Regions from separate parts of the Lentibacillus juripiscarius genome, predicted to be linked through region 3. Evidence: riboswitches for the same ligand, from Rfam matches in the RefSeq annotation. Region 3 holds a riboswitch; each other region holds the start of a gene.

Region 1 (4,981 bases), on a different contig from region 3:
AAACGTGGTATAATATAAAATTGTGATTAGTTTTCCTATCCCTCTGTAACACGATAACACCATGAGCAATCATAAAGGGGTTTTTATTTTGTCAGCAGAACAGATTGGCTTTACATTGCTTTATCTCGGTTTGTTTTTACTGCTTGGTAAATGGATTCGCGTCAGGGTGAAGTGGACGCAGAATCTATTTTTGCCTTCTTCTATTATTGGAGGTTTTTTGGCGTTATTGGTCGGTCCTCAAGTGTTGGGGAAGATTTTAGGAATGTTTGCCGGTAGTGACTCATTGTTAAATAATGGGCTCATCCCTCCGCAAGTGACAGAAGTTTGGGGAACGCTGCCCGGACTGATGATTAATGTTGTGTTTGCATCCTTATTCCTCGGTACGACCATCCCCGGCATCAAAAAGATTTGGCGCTTAGCCGGTGCACAGCTTTCATTTGGCTGGACGATGGGCTGGGGCCAATATGTGTTAGGGATATTGCTGGCTGTTCTTGTTTTATCGCCGCTTTTCGGACTGCCGCCGATGACCGGAGCCTTAATTGAAATTGCCTTCGAAGGTGGTCACGGAACAGCGGCAGGCATGGGCGAGACGTTCAAGGATCTTGGCTTTGAGGAAGCATATGATCTGTCCATTGGCTTGGCGACAGTCGGTTTAATATCCGGTGTCGTTGCCGGCATTATTTTGATCAATTGGGGTGTCAGAAGAAATAAGACACAAGTAATCAAAAACGTCGAAGGTTTCTCTGATCTGCGAAAACGAGGGATTATGGAATTTCAGAACAGGGAACCTGCCGCTAATATGACGGTCAGGACAGAATCGATTGAACCGCTGTCACTGCATTTTGCGCTTGTTGGACTTGCTGTGTTAGTCGGCTATCTCATACTGCAATTTTTGATTTGGCTGGAAAGCGTCACTTGGGGCGCTATGACAGGCTCGGAATTTATGACGTATATTCCATTGTTTCCTTTGGCCATGATAGGCGGTATTATTGTGCAGCTGATTTTCAGCAAACTAGACCAGAACCATATATTGGACCGGCCGATGATCAGCCGTATCCAGGGATTTGCGCTGGATATATTAGTCGTGACGGCAATTGGTACGATTTCGCTTGATGTCATCGGTAACCACATTATTCCATTCCTGTTGCTAGCTGCATTGGGAATTACCTGGAATATATTCGGTGTGCTTGTGTTAGCACCGCGTATTATTCCGACCTATTGGTTCGAACGTGCCATGGGGGACTTCGGGCAATCAATGGGTGTAACAGCAACAGGACTATTGCTTATGCGTGTGGTTGATCCGAAAAATGATTCGCCCGCGTTTGAAAGCTTTGGCTATAAACAATTAGTCTTTGAGCCACTGCTTGGCGGCGGACTTGTAACATCGCTGTCCGTACCGCTCATCTTTGAATTCGGCCCGATTCCATTTCTCATTATTTCAGCCGTCATGTGCCTCTTAGGCCTGCTGATGGGGCTCTTGTACTTCGGTAAGAAGAAAAGTTAAGGGATGCGGGGCCCCTCCACGTCCCGTTGACAGTTTTGAATTTTCGTGCTATGTTGTTTTTACAAAATTTTATAACCTTAGATTCCACTAGGGGTGCCTTTTAAAAAGGCTGAGATCGAAGTGATGGACTTTGAGACCCTTTGAACTTGAGACGGTTAAGGCCGGCGTAGGGAAGTGGCAAGTAGTTGAGCAGCGTTTCATTCATGGTTGAATAAGCGTGAAAACCACTTTCCGACGTCTATGGAAAGTGGTTTTTTGTATTGTCAGAAAACTATTAGCCGGGCCAGATCCAAACCCAATCCAAAGCCAAAAGGGGGGATGCGCGATTCGGGAATTCCATATTATTTCGACTGGGCAGCAGTCCGCTGGTGAGTTGGTCTCTATTCTTAAACAGATACATCCGTATATTGATTTTGTCCATCTTCGTGAAAAAACGTGGACGGATAAAGAAATGGTGGAAGCCATCGATAGACTTTTGTCCCAAGGCGTACCGAGCGAGAAGATTATTGTGAACAATCGGATTGCGGTGGCACATGTCACAGGAGTACGGGGCGTTCAGCTGACCCATCAAAGCATTGGCCTGCCGAAAGTCAAAAACTATTATGATCACTTGCGGATAGGCTGTTCGGTTCATTCTACAGATGAAGCGATAAACGCCGCGGATCATGGGGCGGATTATCTGGTGTATGGACACATCTTTGAAAGCGGTTCAAAGCCAGGGTTGGCACCTCGAGGACTGAAAAATCTGCAGGACGTCGCCGAGAGTACAACGGTTCCGGTTATTGCAATTGGTGGTATAACGCCTGAAAACACACGGGATGTCCTGGCAGCCGGCGCCAGTGGTATTGCGGTTCTATCTGGGGTGCTTTTGGCGAGGAACCCATTGGAAGCTGTCAGGAGCTACCGGCGTCAATTAGCAGCTGTAGGGGACGAAAAAGCGGTGTGGTGATGGGCTTGCATCTGGCGGGCGAGGGTGTTTTGACTTGGATGTACAATCCACTTGTGTGCCAGCTCGGGGAGCATGTGACTGTCTGCCAATCTATTAAGGAGGTGAACGTATGCGACTCATTGTCAACGGCAATAGCGCTCAAGTGCCGGAAAAAGTGAAAACCATTTCAGATGTGAAGCGGTATTTTAATATCGACCAATCTGTTGTGATTGTGGAACATAACGGCGACATTCTGGATAAGGACTACCACACACAACAGGAAGTGGCCGATGGAGATAAGATTGAATTAGTACAATTTGTAGGAGGCGGTTGAATGTTAACAGTTGGTGAAAAGCAATTTAACTCACGGTTATTTTTGGGGACAGGGAAGTACCCTGACTTTGATGTACAAAAAGAAGCGGTAAATGTCTCTGGAACAGATGTTTTGACGTTTTCGGTGCGCCGGATGAATATTTTTGAGCCTTCTCAGCCGAATTTTCTGGAAAAACTTGATGTAGAAAAATACAGTCTGCTGCCAAATACGGCTGGTGCCAAAACAGCACAAGAAGCGGTGCGCACCGCCAAGCTGGCTAATGCTTCCGGGCTTTGTGACATGATTAAAGTAGAAGTGATTGGCTGTGATAAAACATTGCTGCCTGACCCGGTGGAGACATTAAAAGCGACAGAGGAATTGGTGAAAGAAGGCTACACGGTGCTCCCGTATACGTCCGATGATGTAGTGCTGGCGCAAAGGCTGGAGGAATTGGGTGCACATGCTGTGATGCCGGGTGCCTCCCCAATCGGATCCGGGCAGGGAATTATAAATCCGCTTAATTTAAGTTTAATCATCGAGCAATTAACGGTTCCTGTCATTGTCGATGCTGGAATCGGCTCCCCGAAAGATGTGGTGACCGCAATGGAAATTGGCGCGGACGGGGTGCTGCTGAACACGGCCGTTTCTGCTGCATCCAACCCGGTCAAAATGGCTGAGGCGATGAAACTTGCGGCAGAATCTGGCCGGCTTGGCTATGAAGCAGGGCGCATTCCAACAAAACGATACGCCACAGCGAGCAGTCCAATGGAAGGAATCAGTGTCTAATGGTGGAACGCTATTCCAGGCAAATTTTATTTTCCGGTATTCAGGAAGAGGGGCAGGTCCTGCTCGGGAACAAGCATGTCCTGGTGATTGGTGCCGGTGCACTTGGCACTGGAAATGCGGAAGTGCTTGTTCGTTCCGGTGTCGGCAAAATGACCATTGTCGACAGGGATTACGTGGAGTGGAGCAATTTGCAGCGGCAGCAATTGTATACGGAGGAAGATGCCAAAAACCATATCCCGAAAGTCATTTCCGCTAAAGAACGATTGGAAGCGATTAACATTGATGTGACAATCGAGGCGCATATTGTTGATATCACGCCGGCTGAAATGGAGCAGTTTGTCCCTGGCGTTGATTTAATCATGGATGCTACCGATAATTTTGAAATCCGCATGATAATCAATGACGCGGCTCAAAAATACGGCATTCCGTGGATTTATGGGTCGATTGTCGCCAGTTATGGTGTGAGTTATGCCGTCATTCCGGGGAAATCCCCGTGCCTGCATTGTCTCTTGGGTGACATTCCCATTGGCGGGCTGACCTGTGACACGGGCGGGGTCATCAGTCCGGTCGTTCAGCTGGTGGTCGGGCATCAGACTGCTGAAGCGCTGAAAATCCTTACTGAAAACTGGAGTCACTTGCGGCAGGAGCTGATCTCTTTCGATGTATGGGCGAATCACCATTCATCCATTAACGTCGAAAAGCTAAAAAAAGATGCTTGTCCGTCGTGCGGACCGGAAGCCATGTACCCATTTTTGGCTTATCACGATCACACGAAAACGGAAGTGCTCTGCGGGCGGGATACAGTACAGATCCGCCCGCCATCAAAAGAAACAAGAGATCTGGAAGTAACTGCTGCCAACTTAGCCAAACTTGGAAAAGTAGAACAGAATGCATTTTTACTCCAGTTTAAAACGGATAAAAATCGACTGGTTCTATTTAAGGACGGCCGTGTGCTTGTGCACGGGACAAATGATGCAGCGGAAGCGAGGTCTCTTTACCACAGGTTTCTTGGTTAGATTGGGGAGCAACGATGATGGATCCGGCTGATTTTTTGACCACAGACCTTCATGTTGAAACAAAAGAACAAGCATTGCGGCACCTGTCAGGGCTAATGGCGGAAAAAGGGGCTGTGACAGACATGCACACCACAGCTATTTTGCAGCGTGAAGCGCAATTCCCGACAGGATTGCCGGTGACTCCATATGGGGTGGCCATCCCCCATACAGACGGAACGTATGTTTTAAAGCCACAACTCGCATTTGCTTCTTTAAAGAATCCGGTAGTGTTTCAGGAGATGGGCAATCGCAGCCGTGAAATTCAGGTTACCTTTATTTTTATGCTTGCTTTGCAGGATGCGGATGCCCACCTGACACTGCTGCAAACCATACTCGGATGCCTGCAGAACCGTTCGTTTGTCCGGGAATTAAAAAACGTTCAAACGAGCAAGGGG
Region 2 (4,981 bases), on a different contig from region 3:
CTTTTTCCGGTGAAGCTTCCCCTGTACGGTTTTCCCGGCTGGATGCTTTTATATTCGCCCATCATCCAATCCATCTCTCTACTGCCTGTTCCAACATCCGGTGCCGGTATATCTTTATCAGGTCCGATGATTTCACTGAAGTACTGGACATACTTTTTGCAAACCAAGTTCAGTTCTTTGACTGAGTATTCCCTTGGGTTGATGATTACACCGCCTTTTCCGCCGCCAAACGGGACTTCGTGCAGTGCATTTTTCAGTGTCATCAGGGCTGCCAAATTTTCCACTTCCTCCTCTTTGACAGACTCATGAAACCGGATGCCACCCTTATACGGACCCAAAATGTTATTGTGCTGGACACGGAATGCCGGGACCCGCTCCACTTTCCCGTTGTCACGGGTGATGCGCAGATACGATTTATTAATATGGTTCGGTGTTGACAGAATTGATGCCAGTGAGGAAAAGGCCTTTTCTCGTGATTTCCCTGTTAGTTCCGGCAGAAATCCATCATCATCCATGAGCGCATCCAATGATTCCTGAATAATAGTTCCTGTATTATTTCCCATAAAAAACAGCCTCCATATTAAAATAGTGGTACGTCTACTATTCCATACCCGTTTTTCCTTTAATTTCAACATGATAGCTGTGACCGGCTAGAACAAGAACAACGCTAATGCTGTCGATAACAGCAAGCCGAAAATGACCGGTACAAAGTTTTTACGGACCAGATCCATAACGGATACACCGCAAAAACCGGCAATTGCAATCAGCGATGACCAGGCAACAATCGTTCCGCCACCGGTCCAGATGGAGCCCATTTGTCCGATTGCCGCAAGCGTCCCGGTATCAATGGCTCCGTTTTGAAGAGATGCCGCAAGTGCGCCAGTTAGCGGCAAACCGGAAAATCCAGAACCATCAAGCCCGGTGATGATGCCAATAATCAGCACGCTGAATGCAGAAAGGAATGCACTTTGCGGCAGGAATTCCTGCGACGATTTGACAAGATCAAACAGCAGGCCTGGTGCGTTTTCATCCATTCCGAGTATGCTTCCGGAAAAATCAGAGCTGCCAAGGAAAAAGAAACCTGCAATGGGGATGACCGGGCCCATTGCCTTAAAGGCAAACACGAAACCTTCTGTTATGTGATTAGTGATATAGTCCAAAGCATTCTGGCGGCCAAACGCCACTGTTGACAAGAGCAGCAGAATAACCGCAACACCACCGACAAATGCCGCGCCATCGCCACCTTCAAACCCGGACATCCGCCCGGAATAAAGCTTCGTGTACATCATGTAGGCGACAACAGTGGTCAGGGCAACTGGAACAAGAACGGCGAATAGTTTGCTCCATGCCTTCAGATGCGTTGCTTTTGACTTATTTTCGGATTCTTTAGCAGTTTGCATTTGATTCATTTCAATTTCATTCATTTGGTCATCTTTGGAGCGGATCGTCTTGCGGTAGAGAAAGTAGGCCAGCCCAATCGCTGCTATCCCTGCTATTAGCGAAAGTACAAGCGCCCTATCCGCGACAAGCGCCGTATCAATCCCCGCCGATGTGGCTGACAGATTCGGAGCCACCTGCACAATGTAGTCCGAAGACAGTGCCATTCCCTGCCCAGCCAGCGCAACTGCAACCGCCGCCGTCATAGCAGGAAGGCCGGATCGGATAGCTGCAGGAACCAGCAGTGCACAAATGAGCGGAACAGCCGGCGTCGGCCAAAAAAATAGAGAAATAACGTACGTTACAGCAATCAGTACAAAGAAGGAAACATGCCCGTTGATCATCAGCTTCTGAATCGGCTTAATCATTCGCCGATCAGCGCCAAGGTCTCTGAGCGAATGCAGCAACGCCATCATAAAGGTGATAATGAGGAAAATATTGAAGAGTTCTTTGGCTGCGACAAGGTTTGCGTTAAATATGGCGGTAAATCCGTCGATAAGACTCCCTTTGTAGACCCAGGCAATGACAAACGTGCCAAGCAACGTTGGCAGAACAACACCTTTGCGAAAAATCATGGTCAAAATGATGATCAGTGTAAAAATACCATATAGCGCATGGGATATGGTCAGTTCCACATCAACCACTTCCTTCCTTTCTCGACTGTGCTATAGCCTATGCACAGGTGAAAGAAGCGGTGCAACCCTTGTCAAAAATACACACCTATTTACGAATCTTAAGAACGCTCAGGAAAGAATTCGAGGTCTCAACTCATTTCGATCCATTCTCATCGGCGCAATCATTGCACATCAGTTTTCCGTCCTCATGAACGCCGTCAAAAAACCCATTCTCGCAATAGACATTTTCACCACATATCTGGCACTGGCCAACCAGTTCGCGCATGAAATCACCCCTTTAAAAAGTATATCGAAAAAAACGACCCTTTGTATACCAAAGAGTCGCATGTTTGCAGAATATTCTTCATTACGATGGTGATGTGAGCGGTCCGAACGTTATGCTGCCTGCACTAATGTCCTCGGCTGTTTGTGGAACAGCAGGAAGACAGCAATCGAGCAGATGATAAAGGACGGGATAATATAGGATACATTATACAGGAATGAATATAACCAGACCGATTGTCCCTCCACTGCCGATTCAAAGAACACAACACCGGCCGCGAAATGGGCTGCAAACCGAAGCATGCTGCCAAGGAATGCCCCAAGTGTAATATAAGTCAGGTACGTTTTCACATGACCGGATTGAACCGCTTCCTGTATCTGCTTTGCAAAAACACCGGCAAAACCAATCACCGTAAAGGCCAGCATATAATCGATAAGACCCTGGACCGGATGCAGTACATATCCTGTACCAACGGCAACCTGCAGAATTCCCCACAAAAAGCCCGATAGCAAACCACCTTTAAGCCCCCACCGGAAAGCAACGATGAAGACAGGGATCATCGCCAGTGATACAGAACCACCCTGTGCCCAGAGCTTAATAGATAAAAACGGAATAATGTCCAGCAGTAATGCCAGTGCTGTAAAAACAGCCACTTCAATTAAAAACAGCGTGCGATTGGAACGCATCAACATTCCTCCCCTTTGCAGACGGAACCATTCCGCCTATCATTTTTTGAACACAAAAAAAGCAATGCCAAGGGGAAGCTTCCTGATGGGAAATTCCGCTCACACTGCTCTCTATTCCATCAAAAAAGCCGCCATCCCTACGCTAGCACTAACTAACAGGTTCGAAGGGTCTGAACAGCAAACTGTTCACTCTCAGCCATCCGGCTCCCCTTGAAGGCTTCTAACCTATGCTTTTTTTGCTGGTTTCAGAGGTTGTTCAAAAAGTCCGGTAAAAATGACACTTCGAATTTCTTCGTTGGCTTGCTTTTCCGTCGCTCATGTATTCATTTACATACACTCCGCTACTCAAAGCAGCACCGCCTTGAACTTCTTGGTCCTTTTTATCCTCCTTTTTGAAGCCACATTTTCAGTATAACGCATTATTTGCAAAATAACAAACACTTTCTGAGACAGGTTTCGGGCGGATCCCATCGGACGGGAACCACACGGAATCATGCTTCTGTCAGCGAAAGAAATTCCTCTACATCCTGAACACATAGCTTTATCGCATTTTCCCAAAAATCTGGCTTCGTCAAGTCAACGTTCAGATGTTTGGCCGCCAGTTCCTCCACGGTCATCCGGCCGGTGTCACGAAGTAAGGCGATGTAGTCATCCTCAAAGTCCCCGTCCGATTCCTGGGCGTGTGCATAAATCCCCAGGCTGAACAAATAGCCAAATGTATACGGGAAGTTATAGAATGGCACACCGGTAATGTGGAAGTGCAGTTTGGACGCCCAGAAATTCGGATCGTACTCAGAAAGTGTTTCACAATACGCTTCTTTCTGTGCGTCGACCATCAGTTCCTGTAGCCGATCCACAGACACCATCCCTTGCTTGCGCTCCTCATAAAAGCGCTGTTCAAAAATAAATCTGGCATGGATATTCATGAAAAATGCAACACTGCGCTTCACTTTGTCTTCCAGCAATGCGCTTTTTTCTTCTTTTGTCTCTGCACTTTTCACCGATGCGTCAGCAACAATCATTTCAGCAAACGTTGATGCCGTCTCTGCCACATTCATGGCGTATCCCTGGTTCAGCCCATGCAAATCATCCATAACGTGCTGATGGTACGCATGCCCCAACTCGTGTGCCAATGTCGCTATATTGGCGGCCGACCCGGAATACGTCATGAAAATACGTGTTTCTTTACTGTCAGGAAAACTGGTACAAAACCCTCCCGGTTGCTTACCAGGACGATCCTCCGCTTCAATCCAGCGATTTTCAAACGCCATTTCGGCAAAATCAGCCATTTTCGGGCTGAATTTCCGGAATTGATCAATAATAAAGCTAGCACCTTCTGTATACGATGATGTTTTCACCGAATGGGAAATGGGTGCATTCACATCATAGAAGCTTAATTGATCCAACCCTAATATATCCGCTTTTTTCTCCAGAAACGTTACAAAATGGGTTTTATAGCGATTAATTGCACCCCACATTGCATCAAGTGTTTCCTGTTTCATCCGGTTAATGGCTAATGGCTCCTTCAGCACATGCTTCCAGTCCCGGTGTTTATATTTTTGCAGGCGAAACCCAGCGAGGTGATTCAATGTCTGGCCAAAAAAGTCCGCATTCGCCCCCCACGCCTTATCCAGCTGTTCAAACACATGCTTGCGCACCGAACGGTCAGGATCATTTAGTTTATTTGCCGCCTGACCGACTGAATAGGAATGAATTTCGCCATCTTCTTCTATATCCACATTCATATTGCCGACAACCGTGTCATACATCTGGCTCCAGCCTTCATACCCGTCAACTTCCAAATCGCTGATCAGCGCCTCCTGCTCCGGTGATAGCAATTCTTTCGCACGATTTCTCCGTTCATCCAAAACAAAACGAATTTCCTGCAAATCCGGATCTTGCAGCACATTTTCCCACTTCCCGTCATCAATCAGGGTCCATTTTTGCTCCAGTTCTGTTTT
Region 3 (4,981 bases):
TGTGAAAATCTGCTTTTCCTTCTACAATATCTAAACCAATTCCATCTGTGTAACTTTGATAACGATCTTCTATTACGCTTTCTAGTACTTGATTATCCAGTAACTTCTGCGCGACTTTTAAGCCTACTGCAAAGCTATCCATACCAGCTATGTGGGCGTGGAATAGATCTTCAGGCTCAAATGAACCTCTTCTCACTTTTGCATCAAAGTTTAATCCGCCACGTCCAAGTCCTCCATTTTTTATAATTTCATACATACCTAAAGTTGTAGAATATAAGTCTGTTGGAAATTCATCCGTATCCCAGCCTAAGTGGGGATGACCCTGATTGGCATCAACTGAACCTAACACGTTGTTCGCACGTGCATAGTGAAGTTCATGTTCAAACGTATGGCCTGCAAGTGTTGCGTGATTCGCTTCAATATTGAATTTAAAATGATCTTGAAGATCATAATGTTGTAAAAATGCATACCCGCTTGCAACATCAAAATCATACTGATGGGTAGTTGGTTCTTTCGGCTTCGGCTCAATAAGAAATTGACCATCGAAGCCAATTTCTTTTGCATAATCTACTGCCATATGGAAGAAACGCCCTAAATTATCCAATTCTAATTTCATGTCTGTGTTAAGGAGTGTCTCGTAACCTTCACGTCCTCCCCAAAACACATAATTTTCTCCACCTAATTCTTTACCAATTTCAAGTCCTTTTTTCACTTTGGCAGCAGCATATGCGAATACGTCCGCATTGTTAGAAGATGCAGCCCCGTGAATAAAACGCGGATGCGTAAAATTGTTAGCAGTATTCCAAAGCAATTTTGTTTTACTGTCCTTCATATAATCCTTAATCATGGAAACTATCGTATCTAAGTTTTTATTTGTTTCCCTTAAGGTATTTCCTTCTGGTGCAATATCAACATCATGAAAACAGAAATATGGAACCCCAAGTTTTTCAAAGAATTCAAACGCAGCCTCTACTCGTGCTTTAGCTTGATCCATACCCGTAAATTTGTCCCATGGACGTACAGCGGTCCCGGAACCAAAAGGATCTGATAAGTCTTCTGTAAATGTGTGCCAATATGCTACTGCAAAACGCAAATAATCTTCCATTCTTTTTCCACCAACAACCTCATCCGGGTTGTAAAACTTGAATGCATAAGGATTAGTTGAAGTTGGTCCTTCAAAATTTATTTTGTTTATGTTTGGAAAGTAGCTCAATATTCTTTCTCCTCTCAGTTTTATTTAACTAAAAGTAACTTTGTTTATCTTTTAAACTAAGTTTACTCCTATATTGAAAACGTTGTCAATAGTTTTTCTAATCCTATAACTTCTTTCTAATATTTTCACTCAAAATCACCGTAAAATCTTTTAACGCCAATTATATAAATAGAGTAAAACCATTAATTCATTTAGTACTTAAACAAAGTCATCTTGGTTATCTGTGAATTCTCCTCAAGTTTTATGATAGAATTAAGAGACTTAATTTGTTGAGGAGAAAAGAGAGTATATGAAAAAACTACAAACTGGCGATCAAAGTTTTGTTAAACGAATGAATAAATCAATTGTTTTTAATTCCATTAAAGATAAAGGTCCATTATCCCGCACACAGATCTCTAAAATCACCGGATTGAATAAAGCAACCGTTTCTACTATGGTTTCAGAATTAATTGAAGAATCATTTGCAAATGAAATAGAATCAGGCCAATCCAGTGGTGGAAGAAGACCTGTTATGCTTTATTTTAATAACCATGCGGGGTACTCAATAGGAATAGATTTGGGGGTTAATTATGTTTTAGGTGTATTAACGGATTTAAACGGAACTATAATGGAGGAGGTCAGTAGATCATTAACAAGTAATAAATATACTGACGTAAAAAATACTTTAATTTTCATTATCGGTTCATTAATTACTAAGGCACCGGATAGTCCATATGGAGTTATAGGCATAGGTATAGGAGTTCCTGGTAATGTAGATCATAATGAAAAGATCTTATTTGCTCCAAATCTTGAGTGGAAGCAAATTGATTTAAAAGCAGACATTCAAAATGATTTCCACATTCCAGTAAAGATTCAAAATGAAGCAAATTGTGGTGCACATGGTGAACACCTATACGGTGCCGGAAAAAACAGTTCAAACTTAATATACATCAGTATAGGTATTGGAATAGGGGCGGGAATTATTATCCAAAACAATCTTTACACTGGTACGTCCGGCATATCAGGAGAGATGGGACACTTTACTATAGAAGCTAACGGACGAAAATGTCCCTGTGGCAACCAGGGGTGCTGGGAACTATATGCATCGGAAAATGCTCTTTTACAGTATGCAAATAAACAAAGTGTTTTAAAAGGCAATGAGAATATTACTTTGGAAGAACTCATAACAGAAGCAAAAATGGGGAATCAAAAGGTTTTACAAATCCTGCACACATTAGGAGAATATATAGGAATTGGGTTGACAAACGTTATCAATACGTTTAATCCTGAAATGGTTATTATAGGAAACAGAATATCACAATTTAGCAATTGGATTTCAAATCCGATTAATCATGTATTTCGTGAAAGATTGTCTCAATACCATTATGAAAATACTGATATTAAATTTTCTGTACTGGAGAAATATTCAAGTACCCTTGGTGCTGCTTCCATTGCTATTTCCGATTTCTATTTGAGCAGATTAGAAAAAGTTCAGCAACCCTTCAAATAAATCAATTCAGACTTCTCCAAGAAAACAGCCGAATTCTTCTATTGAAAAATGCGGCTGTTTCAAATAGCTTATTTATTTTCAGTACTCTTCTAATATCTGTATAACCATACGCAAATTACTCACCCCCCCTTTTCCCCATCGCCACAAGCATTCAATACGGTTATATCCCCGCTGACATAGGCCGGTAGCACTTCCGCCAGAGCAAACCCTTTTAAATTTTTTAGCCAACATGTATCTAATATAGGTTTTTATGGCATACCGTAAAGGAATAATTTTCCTTTACAGTAATCTTCAGAACTGTTAAACTAAATTGGTAAAATTTATTTTTCACTAGGGGAGCCTTTTTGGCTGAGAATAACGATGGTCGTTTAAACCCTTTGTGCCCGAGATAGGTAATACTAGCGTGGGTAAGTGACTCTTGTACGTAAGGCATATGGGATACCCGTATACCTTACAGCGGGCTGCACTTCATGCAAGTGCAGCTTTTTTTTTAAATGGGCACTAAAAATGGGCACAATGTAGTGTTTAGCGACTGGGAGGAGGTGCTGGATTTGCATAAGGAGTGGTATTTTCTGGATAGTGGATATCAGGATGCAGCGGTGAACATGGCATTGGATGAAGCGCTATTAAACTGGCATAGTGAAGGGAAAATCCCGCCGACATTGCGCTTTTACGGCTGGTCCAGACCGACGCTTTCTATTGGGCAATTCCAAAAGAGCGATAAAGCAATCGATTTTGATGCAGTACGATCATATAATTGCCATTTTGTCCGCCGCTTAACGGGCGGCAGTGCAGTACTGCATGATAATGAACTGACATACAGCATTGTCGTTTCCGAGGATCAACCGGGTATTCCTGCGTCTGTACGTGAGGCCTATTATGTTTTGTCAAAGGGACTTGTGGAAGGGTTTAAGAACTTAGGTATTACGGTTGATTATGCGATGCCGGATAAAGATACAGCAAGAGATCGCACCGCTGTCTGTTTTGAAAAAGCAGCTTTTTACGAAATGATGGCTGACGGTAAAAAGCTATCCGGAAATGCGCAGACCAGAAATAAAGGTGTCCTGCTGCAGCATGGATCGATTCCCATGGACATGGATACCGGGATGCTTTATGATTTGTTCCGCTTTCCTTCTGAGGCGATCAAGCAAAGGAAACGTGAAGCTTTTCAGGAAAAAGCCGTCACCATTGATCAATTAACGAACAAAACGCACACGTACGACATGATGAAGCATGCGTTTTATGCAGGGTTCGAATCGGGTTTGGGGGTAACGTTACGCCCCTTCGAACTGTCACGACAACAGTGGGAAGAAGTTTATCATTTAGCAGAAACAAAATATCGTTCCGATGAGTGGAACTATAATCGATTACGAAAGGAGTCCGTGAAACATGGCTAAAAACTATCAGCATATCCGTAAACCTGAGTGGTTAAAAACAGATCTGAAAACGAATAAATCGTATACCGGCCTAAAAAAATTAATGCGGGAAAAACGTTTGAATACGGTTTGCGAGGAAGCCCGCTGCCCCAATATTCATGAGTGTTGGAGCGAGCGTCAGACAGCAACATTTATGATTTTAGGCAACGTGTGCACACGCGGCTGCCGATTTTGTGCGGTGGCAACCGGTCGGCCTAGTGAACTGGATTGGGGAGAGCCGGAACGAGTAGCTGAATCGGTCGAAATTATGGGTCTGAAACATGTGGTCGTAACCGCTGTTGCACGTGATGATTTGAATGATGGCGGTGCAGCCGTTTTTGCTGAAACTGTCCGGGCTATCCGCCGCAAAAATCCAGGATGCACGATTGAGATTCTTCCATCCGATATGAAAGGTGACTATGAAAGCCTGTATACGTTAATGAACAGTGAACCGGATATATTTAATCATAACATTGAAACCGTTCGCAGACTGACGAAACGGGTGCGTGCGATTGCTACATACGATCGTTCCCTGAAACTGCTGGAACGCGTCAAAGAAATCGCTCCTAATACACCGACAAAATCAAGTATCATGGTTGGATTGGGCGAAACAAAAGATGAAATCATGGAAGCGATGGATGATTTGCGTGCCCACAATGTGGATATCATGACGATCGGCCAGTACCTGCAGCCGACGAAAAAACACTTGAATATTGAACGGTACTACCACCCGGATGAATTTGAAGTACTAAAGCAAATTGCGCTGGAGAAAGGCTTTAGCCATTGCGAATCCGGTCCACTGGTAAGATCATCCTATCATGCCGATGAGCAAGTGAGCGCTGCGTCCAAGCAAAATCGGATTAA
Region 4 (4,981 bases), on a different contig from region 3:
AGATACCGACGATTCTCAGTGTTATCGGATATGTCATCATATTCGGCGCGTCGTTTTACATGTTCCTGAAAAACAACCGGATGGATAAGCGGGAAGTTGGGTAGGGGTGCCAGGTGCCTGTCACCACCCGAGTTTTGTCGAATAAGCGCTCGTCGTTTCAAATCATCTTTCACCCATACAGCGTCACTCATAAACCGGCTTCAAACTAGGATAAAGTTTCAAATACCGTTGATAGTTTTCTTTATACACTTCATAATTTTGCGTAATTGGTTTGTATGTTCTCACATCAGCAGTTGCTAAGAATCGTTCACAAAAGTCGTTATAATCGAATGCCCAGCCGATATTAACAAAGCCGGACGAGGCGGCGCCTAAAGCAGGTGTGTATTCACTGTTTTTCGGTACACGTACGGGACGGCCTATTATATCGGCTAAAATTTGGCACCAGGAAGTACTATTTGAACCACCTCCAATCAAGGTGAGGATGCCTTGGTCTCTCTCATCTACAAGAACGTCGATTATCTGTTTGAATGAAAAACAAATTCCTTCCATCACAGCTTTTGCTAAGTCACTTTTCTCTGTATTTGGTCCGATTCCCCAAAAGGCACCTTTCGCTTCGGTGTCATGAACCGGGCAACGTTCTCCATTTAAGTAGGGGAGAAATAGTAAGCCATTGCTGCCTGCTGTTGCGTTTTCCAATAGTTGCTCAAATACTGCATATTTGTCTTTTTGCACATTGCCCACAAACATTTCAACGGCCCAGCGATGCACATTCCCTGCATTTAATAATGGCGCAATACTAATCGTTCTGTTTTTAGGTAGATGGGCAAGGCTGAAAATACCATTTATATTTGGATTTCTTCTCATTCCTTCTTGGATAATTGCAGCCCACCCGGTGGTCCCAATATAGAAATAAGTGTCCCCTTGATTAACCGCTGCCGCTCCAAGTGTAGAAGCACCGGCATCCCCACTCCCGCATAAAACAGGCGTGGACTCAAAAAAACCAGTTTCTTCAGCAGCTGTTTCCGTCACCAGTCCAACAATATCTTCTGAATTGTGGAGTGTCGGGAGCTGGCGTGCATTTATACCAAACATTTGCAAAATTTCGGGCTCCCATTGTTGCGTAGTTAAATTCATCATCCCAGTCGTAGCAGCTGTTGTCGGATCTGTCGCAAAGGCGTTCGTCAATTGATGAATCACGGAATCCTTTGCGCTAAACACATAGCATTGGGTTGCTTCATGCAATGTAGGATGATGATTTTCAAACCAAAGCAGTTTGGCAAGCGGTGTAGAAGAACGAACAGTGTTTCCTGTTTTTTTGTGAATAGTTGGAAGCTTTTCATTTATGATAGTTGCCTCCTGATCTGCCCGGGTATCCAAATATAAGATTGCTCTTTGGTTAGGGTGCTTCTCAGAAATTGGAATGACGTCTTCCATCTGGCCTGAAAATGTAATCACCTCTACTTGCTTCGGATCAATCTGTATTTTTGTCCACCATTTGTTAGCAATTTCTTTTACTTTAGTCCACCAGTCAATCGTGTTTTGTTCGATTTCACCATTTTCACCGTGATATGTATTCAAAAGAACGGTGTACTCTCCCGTGATGCTAGCGTGTTTGTCAAGCAGCATCCCCTTAATTGCAGCCGTTCCAATATCAAAAACAGCGACGTATGTTTCCATGTTGAATCCCCCTCCCAAGTCTTTACGGAATAAATGCCCACGATTTTATTTTCTATCATAGCGTAGGATGAGGTGCCTGTCACCACCCGAGCTTTGTCGAAATACGTCGAACGAATTCCATATAAAATTAAAGCTCCATAAAATGGCATTTTCTCCAGCTGCTTTTTGTTATTTTGAGATTTTAACCGAATGTTGGTTCGCCAAATCCGAAATGTTCCTCTTTTTAAAGGTTTTAAAATGAATTTTGCCTCGAACGAACGTTCTTGACCTTTGGCAGGTTTGAGCTTATCCTATACTTAATCGATTTGGGATAGGAGAAGGTAAGGGGGGGGTTCAGATAGTATCGCGTGCAAATGAAGTTTTGCCTCAGCTCAGTTCAGATAAGTTCGGGACTGGGAAGCTAGGAATTCATGAATCAGCGGGGACTCCGGAAGCTGGATGGGGCGGCTTTTCCCTGGATATCAAATACAGAAAGGGATGGTATAGGACCGATGGGGCGCAAAAAGCGGATTTGGGTGCCGGATTCATTTTATCATGTCGTTTGTCGCGGCAATCGTCGTGACGCTCTTTTCAATGATGAAGGTGATTTTAAAACCTTTCTTTACATCCTTCAACAGATTAATAAGAAAGCTCCTTTTGAATTAATCTCCTACTGTTTGATGACCAACCATTTTCACCTGCAAATACGCTCCAAAGAACAACCTCTTTCCAAAGTTATGTCACTCATCAATAAGCAGTATGCTGATTATTACAATACGAAGAACAAGGTGACCGGCCATGTTTTTGAAAAACGGTATTATGATAGACTAGCTGAATCGAAACTGGCGATGCTCAAAGTTAGCCGTTACATCCATTTGAACCCAGTGGACGCCAGCATGGTGACAAACGCCCAAAGTTATCAGTGGAGCAGTTACTGGTACTATATGCACACGTCCACTCATGGTCTTCTGAATACGGCCATTATCCTGGATTGCTTTCCGGGGAATGAGTGGGAGAAGCGCCGGCGATATCGGGAATTTTGTGAGGAGGTGCCTGTCACCACCCGAATTTTGTCGAATTCCACTTGATAAGATTCTTTCCAGCAAAGGCCGGTCAATGGGGGGGGGGTACACAAAAATGGCATCCCATGCTTAAGGATGCCATTTTTATGCCAAGAATCAGACGGTACTGCTTTTGGCCGATAGCCATTCTTCTTTCGTGTAGGCCATTTCCCAAAATGCAAGTTCGTATTCTTTCGCGATTACGAATTGTTCTTTGATTTTTTCCTTTTCCTTGTCGCTTGCTTCCTCAGCAAGCTGATCCAGCAAGTCCATTTGCTCCTGCGTTGATGTCTGAAACCAATTATCCGCATACATATTTATCCAATTTTGATAGATGGTCTGGCCGGGTTTTGCATCCTGATTGGTTTTTCCAATGTCTGCGTACAGCCAGTAGCACGGAAGCATGGCGGCAACGGTCTGGCTGAGTTGTCCGGAAAGTGCTGCTCTGTACAAGTGTGATGTGTAGGCATAGGCAGTTGGCGCCGGCTTGAACTGGTTCATGTCCTCATCGGTGATGTTCAGCAATTCTGCATGCTCATGGTGCACGGTCAACTCCGCTTCCGCCGTCATTTTGGCCTTTTCGGCAAGCATACCAGCCACTTGAAAATCTTCTGCTTGCGAAGCGGCGATTGCATGCACCTTGCCAAAATGCTTCAGGTAATAAATGTCCTGAAGAATGTAGAACTTGAACGTATCTAGCGGCAGATCCCCCCGCACAATACCCTGGACAAATGGGTGGTTCAAACTCTGCCCCCAGCTTTCCGTTGTTGCCTGACGCAGTGATTCAGTAAAGCGCATAAAAAATCCTCCCCTTTTTCATTGATGTTGACCTGGCGCGCCAGGAGAAAGGGAGGTCATTTAAAATATTCAGAACACGAATGGCACATAGGTTCAACCAAACTTCGTGCTTGATGTATCCATTTTAATTGACGCTGAATTCCACTTTCCTCCGCTGGCACTAACCAGGTCAGGTTCAAGGGTCTTAGAGTCCACTCTAATCTCAGCCTTCAAAAGGCACCCCTAGTGAAAACGCTATACGAATATACTGTAACATAGGTGGAGGGAAAAGGAAATGGTGCCTGTCACCGCCCGGATTTTGTCGAACAACTCTTATAAAATTAAAATAGAAATCGATAAATAAATCTTAAGGGCAGGAATTTGTTAGAATTTATCGAAGTATTAAATGAATTTATCAAAGAGGTACGGGTCCTTAGTACTTTTTTGTTTTGAAGCTTGAATAAGGGAACTATTGGGAGAAACACTTTATTTATCAAGAGGGGAAAAAACAATGGAAAGTACGAAGCGAAATTATACCGATTCCTCGGTAGAAGGTACAGGGGAAGGTCACCGTTATGCTTCATCATTTAAAGAGCAGCTAACGATAAGAGGAATCATCACTGGTGCGTTTGGTTCTATTATTATTACAACCAGCTCGATGTATGTTGCGTTAAGAATGGGGTCGTTACCGTGGCCGATTATTTTTGTTGCATTGCTGTCAATGGCGGTGTTAAAGGGGCTTGGCAGGACGAACCTAAATGAAATTAATGTAACCCATACCGCTATGTCTGCAGGAAGTATGGTTGCCGGCGGTCTTGCATTTACGATTCCAGGTTTATGGATGTTAAATCAAGATGTCAGCATCAGTTTCTGGACGCTGCTCACGGTAACTTTATCAGGAACAATAATGGGTGTAATTTTCACCGCACTTGTTCGGAAATTTTTTGTGGAACAGGAAAAGTTGCCTTATCCAATGGGAGTGGCAGCAGCTGAAACTGTTTTAACAGGTGATGAGGGTGGTTCAAAGGCCAAAACACTATTTGCCACGCTTGGTTTGGCAGCTATTTTCACAGCCATTCGGGATGGGTTAGGGTGGATACCCGGTATTTGGAACTCGACGGCTCTTGCTGCAAACAATATCTTTTTTGGCTTTCGGTTTTCGCTTATGAATTTAGGAGTCGGTTATATAATCGGACCTTTCTTGACAGGAGTTTGGTTCCTGGGATCCGTATTTTCGTACTTCTTCCTGATTCCCGTTGGAGTAGCTCAAGGCTGGTTTTCGGATGTGGAAGCGGCAAATGCCTTTAAAGATAGTCTTGGCATTGGATTGATGGTTGGCACAGGTGCAGGAATACTATTTAAAGGGATTTTACCTAAAGCCAAGCAACTATATGGTCCACTGATTAGCGGAAAAGCAGTGAAACAAAGTGACATCAATTTAAAATGGTCCCCAATTATGTTTGCGGCCGTTGCCTTTTTCTTAACCA

Evidence for each region. A riboswitch is a leader RNA that binds a small molecule or an ion and turns the genes downstream of it on or off. The one in region 3 is predicted to bind thiamine pyrophosphate.
Region 1: linked by a shared signal. The riboswitch ahead of tenI (thiazole tautomerase TenI) and the one ahead of ACFSUO_RS02000 (lipoate--protein ligase family protein) in region 3 are both predicted to bind thiamine pyrophosphate.
Region 2: linked by a shared signal. The riboswitch ahead of thiT (energy-coupled thiamine transporter ThiT) and the one ahead of ACFSUO_RS02000 (lipoate--protein ligase family protein) in region 3 are both predicted to bind thiamine pyrophosphate.
Region 4: linked by a shared signal. The riboswitch ahead of tenA (thiaminase II) and the one ahead of ACFSUO_RS02000 (lipoate--protein ligase family protein) in region 3 are both predicted to bind thiamine pyrophosphate.

The regions. Positions count from the first base shown of each region.
Region 1 is NZ_JBHUNA010000038.1:99,292-104,272, reverse strand. Features, by position in the region: gene ACFSUO_RS14680 (sodium/glutamate symporter) at 89-1,504, shown strand; TPP riboswitch at 1,584-1,694, shown strand; gene tenI (thiazole tautomerase TenI) at 1,752-2,453, shown strand; gene thiS (sulfur carrier protein ThiS) at 2,563-2,766, shown strand; gene ACFSUO_RS14665 (thiazole synthase) at 2,767-3,531, shown strand; gene ACFSUO_RS14660 (MoeB/ThiF family adenylyltransferase) at 3,531-4,547, shown strand; gene ACFSUO_RS14655 (PTS sugar transporter subunit IIA) at 4,565-4,981, shown strand, end outside.
Region 2 is NZ_JBHUNA010000033.1:19,420-24,400, reverse strand. Features, by position in the region: gene ACFSUO_RS13655 (Glu/Leu/Phe/Val family dehydrogenase) at 1-563, opposite strand, end outside; gene ACFSUO_RS13650 (hypothetical protein) at 651-2,072, opposite strand; gene ACFSUO_RS13645 (hypothetical protein) at 2,206-2,337, opposite strand; gene thiT (energy-coupled thiamine transporter ThiT) at 2,448-3,020, opposite strand; TPP riboswitch at 3,138-3,241, opposite strand; gene ACFSUO_RS13635 (M3 family oligoendopeptidase) at 3,512-4,981, opposite strand, start outside.
Region 3 is NZ_JBHUNA010000003.1:162,122-167,102, forward strand. Features, by position in the region: gene xylA (xylose isomerase) at 1-1,213, opposite strand, end outside; gene ACFSUO_RS01995 (ROK family transcriptional regulator) at 1,503-2,702, shown strand; TPP riboswitch at 3,025-3,129, shown strand; gene ACFSUO_RS02000 (lipoate--protein ligase family protein) at 3,254-4,099, shown strand; gene lipA (lipoyl synthase) at 4,092-4,981, shown strand, end outside.
Region 4 is NZ_JBHUNA010000034.1:10,612-15,592, reverse strand. Features, by position in the region: gene ACFSUO_RS13905 (DMT family transporter) at 1-104, shown strand, start outside; gene ACFSUO_RS13900 (xylulokinase) at 184-1,677, opposite strand; gene ACFSUO_RS13895 (transposase) at 2,169-2,744, shown strand; gene tenA (thiaminase II) at 2,835-3,515, opposite strand; TPP riboswitch at 3,645-3,749, opposite strand; gene ACFSUO_RS13885 (OPT/YSL family transporter) at 4,006-4,981, shown strand, end outside.